DNA from 3 places in the Clostridium sp. CM039 genome. Region 3 is predicted to be linked to each of the others. Evidence: a T-box and tRNA genes for the amino acid it is inferred to sense, from the RefSeq annotation. Region 3 holds a T-box; the other regions hold tRNA genes.
What was found. A T-box is a leader RNA that pairs with one kind of tRNA and senses whether it is charged. The one in region 3 lies ahead of thrS (threonine--tRNA ligase), so its partner is inferred to be a tRNA-Thr.

Region 1: it encodes a tRNA-Thr, which carries the amino acid that the T-box ahead of thrS (threonine--tRNA ligase) is inferred to sense. The anticodon was not compared.
Region 2: it encodes a tRNA-Thr, which carries the amino acid that the T-box ahead of thrS (threonine--tRNA ligase) is inferred to sense. The anticodon was not compared.

What each region holds. Positions count from the first base shown of each region.
Region 1 is NZ_CM143649.1:2,617,777-2,623,135, reverse strand. Features, by position in the region: gene spoIIID (sporulation transcriptional regulator SpoIIID) at 1-183, shown strand, start outside; gene mreB (rod shape-determining protein) at 310-1,344, shown strand; gene yyaC (spore protease YyaC) at 1,470-2,024, opposite strand; tRNA gene ACWJJ2_RS12165 (tRNA-Thr) at 2,382-2,456, shown strand; tRNA gene ACWJJ2_RS12160 (tRNA-Tyr) at 2,462-2,546, shown strand; tRNA gene ACWJJ2_RS12155 (tRNA-Val) at 2,589-2,664, shown strand; tRNA gene ACWJJ2_RS12150 (tRNA-Thr) at 2,697-2,771, shown strand; tRNA gene ACWJJ2_RS12145 (tRNA-Tyr) at 2,777-2,861, shown strand; SAM riboswitch class I at 2,964-3,066, shown strand; gene metK (methionine adenosyltransferase) at 3,152-4,327, shown strand; gene recD2 (SF1B family DNA helicase RecD2) at 4,534-5,359, shown strand, end outside.
Region 2 is NZ_CM143649.1:2,999,251-3,004,609, forward strand. Features, by position in the region: gene ACWJJ2_RS13915 (acyl-[acyl-carrier-protein] thioesterase) at 1-609, shown strand, start outside; gene ACWJJ2_RS13920 (BaiN/RdsA family NAD(P)/FAD-dependent oxidoreductase) at 900-2,129, opposite strand; tRNA gene ACWJJ2_RS13925 (tRNA-Glu) at 2,468-2,542, shown strand; tRNA gene ACWJJ2_RS13930 (tRNA-Val) at 2,554-2,629, shown strand; tRNA gene ACWJJ2_RS13935 (tRNA-Asp) at 2,635-2,711, shown strand; tRNA gene ACWJJ2_RS13940 (tRNA-Glu) at 2,797-2,871, shown strand; tRNA gene ACWJJ2_RS13945 (tRNA-Val) at 2,885-2,960, shown strand; tRNA gene ACWJJ2_RS13950 (tRNA-Asp) at 2,966-3,042, shown strand; tRNA gene ACWJJ2_RS13955 (tRNA-Thr) at 3,048-3,122, shown strand; gene ACWJJ2_RS13960 (ABC transporter permease) at 3,422-4,249, shown strand; gene ACWJJ2_RS13965 (ABC transporter permease) at 4,251-5,036, shown strand; gene ACWJJ2_RS13970 (ABC transporter ATP-binding protein) at 5,092-5,359, shown strand, end outside.
Region 3 is NZ_CM143649.1:1,328,185-1,333,543, forward strand. Features, by position in the region: gene ACWJJ2_RS06215 (YidC/Oxa1 family membrane protein insertase) at 1-128, shown strand, start outside; gene ACWJJ2_RS06220 (hypothetical protein) at 401-1,435, shown strand; gene thrS (threonine--tRNA ligase) at 1,582-3,351, opposite strand; T-box leader at 3,391-3,617, opposite strand; gene ACWJJ2_RS06230 (PTS transporter subunit IIBC) at 3,974-5,359, shown strand, end outside.

The DNA.
Region 1 (5,359 bases), 1.3 Mb from region 3:
AGAACTGCCAAAGTGTTTGGCGTTAGCAAGAGTACTATACACAAGGATATGACGGAAAGATTACCCACAATAAATCCTCAAATTGCCAGCGATGCAAAAACAATTTTGGATATAAATAAAGCTGAGCGGCATATAAGAGGCGGAAGAGCAACTAAATTGAAATATAAAGAAGCACAAGGATAAAAACATTCGAAGCTAAAAACTATAAAAAAATTTTAAAATTAAAAGAGGGTTTTCTTATAGCTTTATAGAATAGAGTTTAGTGTAATTTAAATATTGAATATACTAAAGAGCAGGAGTGGTTTTGAAATGTTTTTTTTTAGAATGGGTACAGATATGGGAATAGATTTGGGTACATCTACAGTGCTTGTATATATTAAAGGAAAAGGTGTTATATTAAAAGAACCTTCTGTTGTTGCCATAGATAGAAATAATAATAAGGTATTGGCAGTAGGAGAAGAAGCTAGGCAAATGATAGGAAGGACACCAGGCAATATTGTGGCAATACGCCCTATGAGGGACGGTGTTATTTCGGATTATGACATAACTGAAAAAATGTTAAATCATTTTATCAAGAAGGCTTGTGGGAAAAGAAGGCTATCTTCTCCAAAAGTTGTAATATGTGTACCTTGCGAAGCAACGGAAGTAGAAAGAAGAGCGGTAGAAGATGCAGGTAGAAATGCCGGAGCTAAGAAAGTTCAACTTATAGAAGAACCACTAGCAGCGGCAATCGGAGCGGGACTCGATATTACTAGAGCAAGTGGTAATATGGTTATTGACATTGGTGGAGGCACGACTGATATTGCAGTTATTTCTTTAGGAGGCATGGTTGTACGTGAATCAGTTAAAGTAGCTGGTGATAAGTTTGATGAAGAGATTATAAAATATATCAGAAAAAAACATAAATTAATGATTGGTGAGAGGACTGCAGAGGATTTAAAAATCAACATAGGTTGTGCTTATAAACAAGAAGAAAAGACAAGCATGGAGATAAGAGGGAGAGATTTAATTACAGGTCTTCCTAAGAATTTAGAAGTATCATCAGAAGAAATGAGAGAAGCTTTAAAAGAGGCGGTATATTTAATAGCAGGATGTGCACATTCCGTATTAGAAAAAACACCACCTGAGCTTTCAGCAGATATAGCTGATAAAGGTATAGTTATGACTGGTGGAGGTGCATTGTTAAAAGGCTTAGGTAAGCTCATACAAGAGGTTACTAAAGTTCCGGTATATCTAGCGGAGGATCCGATTTCATGCGTAGCACTCGGAACAGGTAAAGTATTGGATTATATGGATAAGTTAGATAATTCATTCAATGGAAGAGAATTATGCTTAACAGAATAAAAAGTATAAGCAAGCTATAAAAATAAGCAATACAATTATTAGTTTAATTGCATTGCTTATTTTTATATTATATAAGATTTGTAAGTTTAAATTGTGGATAATTATTTAAAACTAATTAAAGCATGTTAAACAGGGCTCAAATTATTTTCTTCATTGGTAAGGGAGTGCAAATAGTATGAATGCAAGAGGGATCTGCTTAAAACATTAGCAATATCCATTACCAAGCTCAATCTTATGTTTCTATTTGTAAATAATTCACTATCATCACTTGAATCTACTATACCTATTAATGAAAGAGTGCCTACCTTAGGAAGGGTTTTCCCTACACCTTTGCCAGGATGAATTGGATAATTTCTAGCTTGGAGTTCTCCAATATTTGAAATGTCTCCTAAACAAGCATCTACACCTATTATAGTACAATTTGGGTGCAATGCATTTATTTTAGATAATTTACTATCTATGTTTAAGGCATGAATTGGATTATCTATAGTGCCATATACAGGTAATGGAAAGGAACTATTTTTTAAAAGTGTACCAACTAAAGGACCTAGACAATCGCCTATACATCTATCGGTACCTATGCAAACAACTAAAGTATTTTTGTCAATATAGTCTTTTAGAAAATTAGAAAGTGTATAGTATGCTAAAGGATCTTTATAATGGGTTTTAGCTTTACTCAAGAAATATACCTCCTTGTATTGCGCTGGGGAAAAATTATTAGTTTCCTATGAATAATTTATATGAATAAATCCCGTGTATTATTATAATAAAGAATAAAAAAATGATTAATTAAAAAATGATATATAAGTATATTAACTATATGAAGGAAAACCAAATAAAAAATATAATAAATTATTTGTGCAAATAGTAAGTTGTATCAATGCTTAATATTAAGCAAATATGCGAATAGTATAGTTATGGAGAGAAGAAGTCGTTTATTAAAGGATAATAGACTTGAAATTAATTAATTAAAGTTGTATAATAATTCTTGTCGACACGGTAAAACGGTAAAACGGCAAAATGATAAAACATAATATGCTGGCATGGCTCAACGGTAGAGCAGCTGACTTGTAATCAGCAGGTTGTAGGTTCAATTCCTATTGCCAGCTCCATAAGTGGAGGAGTTCCCGAGTGGCCAAAGGGGGCAGACTGTAAATCTGTTACGTAATGTTTCGATGGTTCGAATCCGTCCTCCTCCACCATTTATAATGGTTTACAATAAATTATGGTTTACAATAAATTATGGGAGCATAGCTCAGCTGGGAGAGCATCTGCCTTACAAGCAGAGGGTCACAGGTTCGAACCCTGTTGTTCCCACCATAATAATCTTTTTAAAATAGAATAAAATGCATGCTGGCATGGCTCAACGGTAGAGCAGCTGACTTGTAATCAGCAGGTTGTAGGTTCAATTCCTATTGCCAGCTCCACATATGGAGGAGTTCCCGAGTGGCCAAAGGGGGCAGACTGTAAATCTGTTACGTAATGTTTCGATGGTTCGAATCCGTCCTCCTCCACCAAAAGACATCTATAGATGTCTTTTTTTATTTTTTACAGGGTTTAGATTCTGTTGACACCATAGAATGCATATGGTATTATAATTAAAAGTTAATAATTGATAACTCTTATCAAGAGAGGTGGAGGGAAAAAGGCCCTATGAAACCCGGCAACCGGTGCAATGCACCATGGTGCCAATTCCTGCAGTTATAATCTGCAAGATAAGGGAGATGATTAAATCACCTCTTCTTATATTTGGAAGAGGTTTTATTTTTTTATAGGGAAATTTTAGAGAATAGAAGGGAGAATTATAATGAAAAGATTATTTACATCAGAATCCGTTACAGAAGGACATCCAGACAAAATTTGTGACCAAATTTCAGATGCTGTACTTGATGCTATTTTAGAGCAAGATCCTTATGCTAGGGTTGCTTGTGAAACAGCGGTTACTACAGGAATGGTTTTAGTAATGGGAGAGATAACAACTAGTTGTTATGTAGATGTTCCTAAGGTTGTTAGGAATACCATTGAAGGCATAGGATATACTAGAGCAAAATACGGGTTTGATGCTAGCACATGCGCTGTACTTACGTCTATTAATGAACAATCAACAGATATAGCTATGGGAGTAGATGAGGCATTAGAATCTAAAGCAGGCGAGATTGATAAGGTTGACGCAATAGGTGCTGGTGATCAAGGCATGATGTTTGGATTTGCAACTAATGAGACACCAGAATACATGCCACTACCAATTGCTATGGCTCACAGATTAGCAAGAAAGTTAAGCGAAGTAAGAAAAAATGGCACATTAGATTACTTAAGACCGGACGGAAAGACTCAAGTTACTGTAGAGTATGAAGATAATAAGCCAGTAAGAATAGATACTATTGTTATTTCAACTCAACATGCAGAAGAAGCAACTCATGATCAAATTGAAAATGATTTAAAAGAGCATGTAATAAAACCTGTAGTTCCAAGTGGATTATTAGATGAAAATACTAAATATTATATAAATCCTACAGGCAGATTTGTAATTGGAGGACCGCAAGGAGACTCTGGTTTAACAGGAAGAAAAATAATAGTAGATACTTATGGTGGATATGGAAGACATGGAGGTGGAGCATTCTCAGGAAAGGATGCAACAAAAGTTGATAGATCCGCTGCATATGCTGCAAGATGGGTTGCTAAAAATTTAGTTGCTGCAGGAGTTTCAGATAAATTGGAAATTCAGTTAGCTTATGCTATAGGTGTAGCTAAACCGGTATCTATAGAGGTCGAAACTTTCGGAACAGGAAAAATTGACGATGATAAAATAGTTCAAATAGTTGAAAAAGTATTTGATTTAAGGCCAGCTGTAATTATAAGAGAATTAGAACTAAGAAGACCTGTTTATAAACAAGTAGCTGCCTATGGACATTTTGGAAGAATTGATTTAGATCTTTCATGGGAAAAACTAAACAAGGTTGATGAAATAAAAAAGTACGTATAATATAAAAAAAGGGATAACAATTATTAATTGTTATCCCTTTTTAGTGCATGTGATTATTAAGTAGTATTTTGATAAAACCTAAGATAGGGGTATACTGAACATAAGAGATGTAAAATACATATGATATAATAACATTAATAATAATATTATTGCTAATAATATTATTATTAATGTTATTATATGAATTTATAAATAGGAGAGATTTTATGCCGGAAATACAAGGGATAATCGAAGATGTAGTATTTCATAATGAAGAAAATGGATATATAATTGCTCATTTGAATGATAATAAAAAGCAGATAACTGTGGTAGGCATTGTGCCATATATAAGTGAAGGGCAGAACCTGAAATTAACGGGGGAGTGGGTTACTCATCCTCAATTTGGCAAGCAATTTAGAATAATACAATGTGAGGAAATAATACCTAGTTCACTTGAAGGTATAGAAAAATATTTAGCTTCAGGAGTTATTCAAGGAATTGGACCAATAACTGCTAAAAAAATTGTACAGCACTTTGGTGAAAACACCATGAATATATTAGATAATGAAATTGAAAGATTAAAAGAGATTGATGGTGTAGGACAAAAAAAGATTCAATTAATTTTTGAATCATATTCTAAGCAACGAGAAGTTAAAAATATAATGATATTTCTTCAAACATATGGAGTAACACCTAACCAATGTGTGAAAATTTATAAAAAATATGGAGGAGACTCTATAAAGGTAGTACAGGATAATCCTTATGTGTTAACTGAAACCATTTCTGGAGTAGGATTTAAAATTGCAGATAAGATAGCACAAAGTTTAGGCATTGACAAAGAGTCGCCTTTCAGAATACAAAGTGGAATTAATTATGTGGTAAATGAATTTTGCGCTATGGGAAATACTTATATGCCCTTAAACAAATTATACAAAGAATCTAAAAATATTCTTGGGGTTACGGCTGAAGAAATTGAAAAAAATGTTTATGATAATGTATTGCAGGGAAAATTGAAAGTCGAAAATATTGATGAAGAAGACTGTGTTTTCACTA
Region 2 (5,359 bases), 1.7 Mb from region 3:
GGAATAGAACATCTTAAAGAGAATAAATCAGCTTGGGTGTTATATAAATGGGACATAACAATGGAGTCATATCCTTTATTAAATGAAACTATAAAGATTAGAACTTTTGCACATTCTTTCAATAAATTTTATGCATACAGGAAATATGAAATTATTGATATGAAAGGGAATAAAATAGGACATGCGAGTTCTGTGTGGATTTTAATAAATACAGACAGAAGAAGACCAATAAGGATTACGAAAGATATGTATGAGGCTTATGGTATAGATGATAGCAATAATACACCCATAGACATTGAGGATATAGTACCAATAACTACAGTGCATAGCGAGAAAAACTTTCAAGTTAGGTATAGTGATATTGACACGAATATGCACGTAAATAATGTTAAATATGTTGCTTGGGCTTTAGAAACAGTTCCTAAGGATATAGTATTGAACTACGAACTAAGGAATATTAAGGTAACTTACATCAAGGAAACAACATACGGAGAGACCATAAAGGTAAGCACGCAGGTTATAAGAGAAGAAGATAAGATAATATGTAGACATAAAATTATAAATGAAGAGGGAACTGAGCTGACTCTCTTAGAAAGTACTTGGATATAAGAAAATCGTTAATCACAAGTAGTTTTTGTATTATTCGACATACCTCTTAGATACATCTTAGTATGTACGATATAGTATGAAATCTCTCTGGAAGTGAATTGAAATAAGAAGTGCAGAAACAGTGAAAGTTGATTTAGAAATTCTTGTTTTGTAAATATAAAATTCTCGTGAGACTTCCTGGAAGGAAGGCCAGCAAACCGGCAGTATGCCGAATGTAAGCATTAGAGCATTTTACATTTACAAAATATTAGAATTTCTTAATCAACTTTCACGTTTCAAACTCTTATTTTTTATTTGGAGGCGTTGATGCCGGCAATAGCACCAGAACTCCATGCCCATTGAAGGTTAAAACCACCGCAATCGCCATCTACATCTAATATTTCTCCCGCAAAGAATAAATTCTTAGTAATATTAGATTCTAGGGTTTCGGGATTAATTTCTTTTGTATTAATGCCTCCTGCAGTTATCTGAGCATTTGCAAAAGAATTAGTACCTGAAACATCAAATTGATATCGCTTTAGCAAAGTATATAGAGCATTTTTTTCATTTGAGGCCAAATCGCAACAAGGCTTATGAATGTCATCTATATTTGCTTCTTTTAAAATTATTGGAATGATCTTCTTGTTAATTATTCCGATGAATGAATCATGAACGCAGCGACTTGGGAATACTGACCAATGATTATTTAAAAATGCTTTTAGATCTTCGTAGCTAATATTTGGTAGCATATCAATACTTAAAGAAACCTTGCTATTTTTAGATAAACCATAAGATGCAGTTCTACTAAGCTGAAGAATAGGAGGACCAGAAATGCCGTAATCTGTGAAAAGTATTTCTCCGAATTCCTTTTGAACATATTTATCGTTTATAAATATTTCCGCAAAGCCATCAAACTTTACTCCAGATAGAGCCTTTAGTTTATTATAGTTTAATTTAAGCTGTACAAGGGCTGGTACAGGAGAGATTATACTATGACCTAATTGCCTAGCCAATGAATAGCCGGAACCGTCAGAACCCGTTTTAGGAGCTGATTTACCACCGGTCGCAATAATCAACCTTTCACATTCATATGTAGAATTATCTGTGCTATAAACTTTAAAACCCTTATTTGTTTTAATAATCTCCTTAGCTTTGGTATTTGTATATAGTGGAATTTTTTTTTCGTCTATAGCAAAGCGTAGTATATCAAGTACTGATGAGGCTTGCAATGACATAGGAAACATTTTACCGCCATCTTTTGTAACTAAAGGTATTCCTAAACACTCGAAAAAATTTATAGTATCCTTTATGGTAAAAGAATCTAGCGTATAACCTGCGAAATTTGGATTTTCACTGTGATATCTATCATTATTTATATGTACATTACTGATATTACACCTACCGTTACCGGTAGTTAGTATTTTTTTACCTACTCTGTCGGTTCCTTCAATTATTGCTACATCTATACCAAAATCTTTTGCTATTAAAGCAGAGGTTAAACCAGAGGCACCTCCGCCAATTATTATAAGAGAATGTTTCAAGAAAATCTCTCCTTTCGAGAAAAAATATTTTTAGATTATAAAGTGGTTACATATAATCTTACCCTAAAATCAGTAGGATGAAAATGAATTTTTATTTTGTTTTATAAATAACCATAGAATTTGTTTGTGATTGTTTAGTAAAAGTCAGTTATTTTCAAAAAAACATAAAAAAAATTCTATAAGGGGAACCGTTGATTTAACTGGATTTGAGTGTTTTGAGAAAAAAAATAATAAAAAAAATAAGAAAATATGTTGACACTTTAAGAAAAATTAGGTATTATAGTTTATGTCGGGTTGCAAGACGTAAGCCCATAATAAATAAAGTGACAAATTAGTATGGCTCCTTGGTCAAGCGGTTAAGACACCACCCTTTCACGGTGGTAACAGGGGTTCAATTCCCCTAGGAGTCACCATAAACATACATGGGAGCATAGCTCAGCTGGGAGAGCATCTGCCTTACAAGCAGAGGGTCACAGGTTCGAACCCTGTTGTTCCCACCATATATGGCTCAATAGCTCAGTTGGTTAGAGTGCCGCCCTGTCACGGCGGAGGTCGAGGGTCCGAGTCCCTTTTGAGTCGCCATTTTTACTAAACTGTTATAGTTTAATAAAAGAACATCTAATTTATAAGTTTGATTCTTATCAAAAGAATCATTGAAAAATAATAAGGCTCCTTGGTCAAGCGGTTAAGACACCACCCTTTCACGGTGGTAACAGGGGTTCAATTCCCCTAGGAGTCACCATTAAAACATATATGGGAGCATAGCTCAGCTGGGAGAGCATCTGCCTTACAAGCAGAGGGTCACAGGTTCGAACCCTGTTGTTCCCACCATATATGGCTCAATAGCTCAGTTGGTTAGAGTGCCGCCCTGTCACGGCGGAGGTCGAGGGTTCGAATCCCTTTTGAGTCGCCATTTTTGCTGGCATGGCTCAACGGTAGAGCAGCTGACTTGTAATCAGCAGGTTGTAGGTTCAATTCCTATTGCCAGCTCCAAAAAAGTCCTAAACATTTGTTTAGGACTTTTTTTACGTCCGGCATATTTGATGGAAAATTAAGATTCAAAATGTATTTAGAGTGATTTGATTTTTTGTCTTGAAAAAATAAAAATATTGACAACATTCGATCGTTATAGTAGCATAAACACATATAATAAGCAATTAAAATAAATTAATGTTCGTATTTTTTGGACGAATATCAATATTTTGCCACATTATTGGTTTTGTGAAATAAATATAAATTATATATACCGAACAAAAATATCATTAAGATAAAATTTTAGGAGAGTTAAACCTATGAAGAAAAAATGGACTTACGTATTATTTGTACCGTGTTTAATATTACTAGCTTATTTTCTTATAGTACCTTTAGTTAGTACTATAATTCCTACTTTTAGTATTAATGGAAGCTTTAGTTTAGATCATTATTTAAATTTCTTTGGAGATAAGTATACGCTGCAGATATTTTATAGAACATTAAGAATTGCTTTAATATCATCTGCAATATGCGTGGTTATTGGAGTTCCAACAGCATATTTTGTGTCTAGAACCTCAAAGAAGATTAGAGGGTTATTCATGGCATTAACCATATTCCCTATTCTTACAAATTCAATTGTTCGTTCTTTTGCTTGGATGAGTATTTTAGGTAAAAATGGAGTTATAAATAAAGTGTTACTTAGCTTAGGCGTTATTAATGAATCTTTAACTATGATGTATACTGAAGGCGCAATCATAGTTGGTACAGTTTATTTATTTTCACCGCTAATGATTATTTCTTTAGTAGGAGTTTTAGAAAATATAGATAATGACTTATTAGAAGCAGCGGAAAGTTTAGGAGCTAATAAAGTGAAGGCCTTCTTTAAGGTTATATTCCCACTGAGTTTACCGGGATTAATAGTTGGAACAGTCCTTGTATTTACAGGAGCACTTACTGCTTATACTACACCACAGTTATTAGGTGGTAATAAAAATACAGTGTTAGCCACATTAATTTATCAAGAAGCGATGACCTTAAGTGACTGGCAAGCGGCGTCTGTTGTTGCAACAATAATGATAGTTACAACATTATTGGTTATAAAAGGAATAAACTTATTAGCGTCTAGATTAGATAAGAGGGGATTATAACATGAAAGGCAAAAAAAGCAAATTACTTACTATATTCGTAGCATTAGTATATATATTTTTACTAGCACCATTAGTAATTATAGCGTTAACAAGTATAGGAACAGAAAGTTATATTGCATTCCCACCAAAGGGGTTTAGCATTAAGTGGTATGCAAATGTATTTCAATCAGATATGTTTATGAATACAATGTTTGTAAGTTTTTTAGTATCCTGTGGGTCTACAGTATTAGCACTGTTAATTGGAATACCGGCAGCTTACGGATTAAGCAGATTTGATTTCAAAGGAAAGGGTGTTTTAAAGAGTTTTTTCTTTTCACCATTAATAATACCAGGAGTGGTTGTTGGTTTTGCATTATTTCAGTTTTTAGTAATAAAATTAGAATTTTCAGTATACATGAGTTTATTTATAGGTCATACATTGGTAATAGTACCTTACATAATTAGAGTTGTTGGTTCAAGTTTAGAGGTATTTGATTATTCAATAGAAGAGGCTGCAATGAGTCTTGGCTATACAAAAATAAATACTTTTTTTAAGGTAGTTATGCCAAATATAACTTCAGGAATTATAGCAGCGGTTATGTTAGCATTTATAAACTCCTTTAACAATGTGCCTGTATCAATATTTTTAACAGGGCCAGGAGTAAGTACTTTGCCAATTAGTATGATGAGTTATGTAGAGTATAACTATGATCCAACCGTATCAGCATTATCAGTTATATTAATGTTAATAACAATTGGAATAATGTTTATAGTAGAAAAAACTTTAGGATTAGATAGTCTTTCTTAGGCGAAATATGTTCGTAATAGGCCTTAAATAATGCTAATAAACGTGGGGGTAACACATGAATTTAATAAACTTGAAAAATATAGCAGTATCATATGATGGGAAAGACAATATATTACAAAATTTTAATTTAAGCATTAAAAAAGGGGAGCTTGTATCTCTTTTAGGACCTAGTGGATGTGGTAAAACTACAACATTAAGAGTAATTGCTGGATTTATAGAGCCAAACAATGGAACGTTTATGCTAGGAGGCAAGGATTATACAAAAATACCTGTTCATAATAGAAATTTCGGATTAGTATTTCAAAGCTACGCATTATTTCCGC
Region 3 (5,359 bases):
TTGGTTTATTTGTTGCTAAAGCAGCTCCAATTGCAGTAGGGATATACTTGATAACCACAAGTGTGTTCAACTTTTTAGAAGAGCTTGTTTTTAGAATATATATGAGAAATTTAAAAACTGAAAATTAATAAATGTTAGAAAAAATCCTGCTAATTTATTTTATTAGCAGGATTTTTTAAATTTAACAGTCACAGTAGAAGACTTATTTCACAATTCCCTTCATAATATATAGTAAAAGTAAAACATTGCTCTCCATTTATCGTATATATTATTCGTTCTTTTTTATCAATTCTATTTATCTTATCCCTATTTACTATAAAATAGCGACTTGAGGTGTTGTATTTTGATGCTTAGTAAAATTAAAAGTATTCTCAGTATTAAAAAAAAGCACATTGTGTGCATGATATTAATTTTAGTTATTTTCATTTCTTTGAGTGCACTGTTTGTCTTTCATAAAACAAATAGTACACTGTCAAAGAACTCACTAAATTTAAGCAAAGGCGAATGGATAGTTATAACAGTTTGCAATTCTCAAAATAAAAGCGATTTATGGATGCTAAATACTAAGACACAAATAAAACAAAAGATATTAAACAATAGAGATGTAGTAGTAACCGGTAAAGTTAATACTAAAGGAGATATCTTACTTTATTCTGACGCCATCGGAACCAACCCATGGGATGTATTTAGGCTTAATATGTCTACCAAAGAAACATATCAAATTACTAATGATCCCTTAGGTCAATTTAACGTAAACTTTGGTGATGAAAAGGGAAATATAATTTTTGCGAAAAGTGGAGATAAAAACTCTCCTGTGCCCAAAACATCAAAAATAGATGTTGATAAAAAATATGGGAAAACTTTAGAATTTGGTTCTGATATTGCTGTACAAGATTTTTATATATATAAAAATAAGATTATTGCACTAACATTTTCTTATAATGAATTTATAACAAAGAGGTTTGAGGAACAAAATGAATCTTCGAAAATAAAGTACACTATTATGGAAATGAATACAAATGGCGGTGAAAAAAAAGAGTTGGCTAAGATAAATGCTGTGAGATTAGATTCAATTTCTTTATCAAAATCAGGCAACTTTATAATTTTAGGAGGAGCAGGCGTAAAAAACACTGAAAGAGGATTTTATAAGTTAGTTGTAAATGGAAATAAAGTAAGTAGCTTACTAACTCAAGAACAGCTAAAAAAAACAAATAAGATTATTGAAATTTCTCAACCATATATAGCCTGTCTCAGCTCTAATGAGAAAAGTATTTACTTTGTTGCAGTTCCCAGTGGGGCGCATGAAGCAAACTTTATGGGGCTAACAACTTATCCTAACAGCTTGTATTGTTATAACCTGAAAGAAAATAAGTTAAGTGAGGTTTTTAAAGTACCAGGTACATTTATCCCTTTGATATCTTTTACCTATCAATGAAACTGCAGTCATGGAACAGCAAATCACTAATAAGGCTACACTCCTTTAAATTATCTTAAAGGAATGTAGCCTTATTATATTGAATAGAATGTTTTTTATTTTAAAAACAACCGAAATGGTATAAATAAATTTCATGTTTTTTACAATTAATCATCTAGCCTTTTACTATCGATTTCCTGTATGATTCTTGAAATAAAGTCCTCAAGTAAGCAATTGCCCTCATCGCCATTCTTTCTACTTCTAAGGGATATACTCGCTGAGTTTTCTTCTTTTTCACCAATAACAATAATATATGGCAACCTCTCGTTTCGAGCATCTCTAATTTTATATCCTATTTTTTCTGCTCTACCATCTAAACTAACTCTGATATTATTTTCTTCCAGTTTATTTACTACATCTTTTGCATAATCATTATACTGCTCCGATATAGGCAGTACTTTAACTTGTACAGGTGATATCCATGTTGGGAACTTGCCTGCAAAATGTTCTATCAAAATGCCAATAAATCTTTCTATACTACCAAAAATTACTCTGTGTATAACAATTGGTCTGTGCTTTTCTCCATCACTGCCAATATATTGAAGGTCAAATCTTTGTGGTAGCTGTAAATCTAGTTGTATAGTTCCACATTGCCATTCCCGTCCTATGCTATCTTGCAAGTGAAAGTCAATTTTAGGTCCGTAGAATGCCCCGTCTCCTTCATTTATCTTAAAATCCATGTTCATTTCCGTGAGAGCGCCCTGAAGTGAGCTTTCTGCTAATTGCCACTCTTCATCACTTCCCATAGAATTTTCAGGTCTTGTTGAAAGTTCTACTCTATATTTAAACCCTAACCTTCCATAAACCTCATTTATAAGTTTAACTACGCCCTTTATTTCTTCTTTTATCTGCTCTGGTAACATGAATATGTGAGCATCATCCTGTGTAAATGCTCTAACTCTCATAAGTCCGTGCAAAGCTCCAGATAGTTCATGTCTGTGCACTTTCCCTAGTTCTCCCGCTCTTATTGGTAGATCCCTGTAAGAGTGAGTTTCTGATTTATATACAAGCATTCCTCCCGGGCAGTTCATTGGTTTTATAGCGAATTCTTCTTCATCTATATTGACTGTATACATGTTCTCTTTATAGTGAGACCAATGCCCAGATGTTTCCCAAAGTTCTTTGTTTAACACCATAGGAGTTTCTATCTCAACATAACCTGCCTTCTTATGAATTTCTCTCCAGTACTCAATTAATTTGTTTTTTAAAACTACACCATTAGGGAGAAAGAATGGAAATCCTGGTCCCTCATCCATTAAAGCAAATAATTTTAGCTCTTTCCCAAGTTTTCTATGATCCCTTTTCTTCGCTTCTTCAAGCATATTCAAATATTCATCAAGTTCACTTTTCCTTGCAAATGCCGTTCCATATATTCTTTGAAGCATTTTATTTTTTTCACTACCCCTCCAGTAAGCGCCTGCAACTGATAATAATTTGAAAGCTTTTACCTTTGAAGTTGATAGTACATGAGGCCCTGCACAGAGTTCTATAAAATCTCCTTGCTTAAAGAAAACTAGTTCTTCATACTCTGGCAAATCATTAATGAGTTCTATTTTATAAATCTCGCCCTTATCCTTCATAAGTTTTAAAGCTTCTTCTCGAGAAATAACTGATCTCTCGAGTCTTAAATCTTCCTTAACTATTTTTCTCATTTCTTCTTCAATTTTTTGGAGTATATCCATAGTAAAGGGTTCTTCCACATCAAAGTCATAATAAAACCCATTATCTATTGCAGGACCTATAGCCAATTTAGCATTTGGATACAATCTCTTTACTGCCTGAGCGAGTATATGGGATGTGGTGTGTCTAAGCGCCCTTTTTCCTTCTTCTTCATTAGAATTTATTACACTTCCATCTTTTATTACAACCTTTAACATAAATATTCCTCCTTCAAAAAATAATAAACCCGTCCCAAAATAAGGGACGAGTTTTATCGCGATTCCACCCAAATTACAGAAGGCTTAGTTTAAACTCACCTCTGTCACTCAATACCACTAACGCCGGTTTGCGGAATTACCTACTTAAGTTCAGTAATCAACTCAGAGGTGGTTTTCAATATTGCTTATTCAAGAAACTTTTCAGCCGGTGAGTTTCTCTCTCTTTGAACAGTATACTATTTACTTTTCCTCTTCACAGTTTTTAATTTAAAACTATTGTATTCCAACCTATTCCAATTGTCAATATGTGTTCTAATTATTATAATATGTCTATTCCACATATAAGTGATTATTTATATATTATATCCTAAAATTTCAACAACATTCTTGCAAATGACTTGATTGAAAAATATTTATTGGATGAAACATGGTGTACAGTTCAAACATGGGTACAATTTTATTTAGAAATTTATTTTAATATTTCATTGACAATATTTTCACTATGAAATATACTTTAATAAAGAACGCAAACGTTTGCACATGTTTAATATAAAAATACAATTGCGTATTGAAATTTTTATAAATACATATTCATTAAATCAATATTGGAGGTAATTGGACTATGGTTAAGAACAAATCAAAAATAATTTCATTCGATTTTTGGCAAAAATTTGGTAAGGCATTATTAGTGGTGGTCGCAGTTATGCCAGCAGGTGGACTAATGATTTCATTAGGATCAGTTATAGGAATAGCAGCACCTAATTCTTCATTTGTGCAAACGTTATCGCAAGTTGTGGGAGGTATAGGATGGGGGCTAATAGTTAATTTAGGGCTATTATTTGCTGTAGCTATCGGTGGTTCTTGGGCTAAAGAGCGTGCTGGTGGAGCATTTGCAGCACTCATTGCATATATTTTAATAAATAAAATTACTGGTAATGTATTTAATATTACCAATGAGATGCTCACGGATGCTCATGCAACAGTAACTTCCTTAACAGGTCAGCACTTTTTGGTTAAAGATTACTTTATTTCTGTTCTTGGATCCCCAGCATTGAATATGGGAGTATTTGTTGGTATTATATCAGGTTTTCTTGGAGCAGTTTTATTTAATAAGTATTATAACTATAATAAATTACCAAATGCACTTGCATTCTTTAATGGTAAACGATTTGTACCATTCGTTGTTATCGCAGGCTCCAGCGTTGTTGCACTTTTATTTGTAATAGTTTGGCCATTTGCTCAATCAGTTATAAATGGATTTGGCAAATGGATTGCAACATCACAAAATACTGCACCATTTATTTCACCCTTTATATATGGTACGCTTGAGCGTCTATTACTACCTTTTGGACTTCATCATATGATTACAATACCAATAAATTATACAGATCTTGGTGGAGCATATAAAGTATTAACTGGAGCTAATGCAGGCAGTCTTATACTTGGACAAGATCCGCTTTGGCTTGCATGGGTTACTGACTTAGGTAACTTAAAAGCCGCTGGAGATATGAGTGCATATAATAACTTACTTGCAACAATTCATCCAGCACGTTTTAAAGTTGGCCAAATGATTGGCGGAGCTGGCTCCTTAATGGGTGTTGCACTTGCTATGTATAAAAGTGTACCAAATGAAAAACGATCAAAATATAAATCAGTATTTTTTTCAGCAGCCATTGCAGTTTTCTTAACAGGTGTTACTGAACCATTAGAATTCATGTTTATGTTTGTTTCACCAATATTATATGGTACTTATGCAGTTATGCAAGGCTTTGCATTTATGTGTGCGGACATATTTAATCTGCGAGTTCACAGTTTTGGTGTTATAGAGCTTGTAGCACGTATACCGATGATTGTAAAAGCAGGGATTATAGGTGATCTTATAAGATATGTACTGGTGACCGTCGTATTTTTCTGCATAAATTATGTTGTATCTAAATTTATGATCAAGAAATTTAATATAGCAACTCCAGGCCGTAACGGAAATGAAATTGATATGGAGGAAAATTCA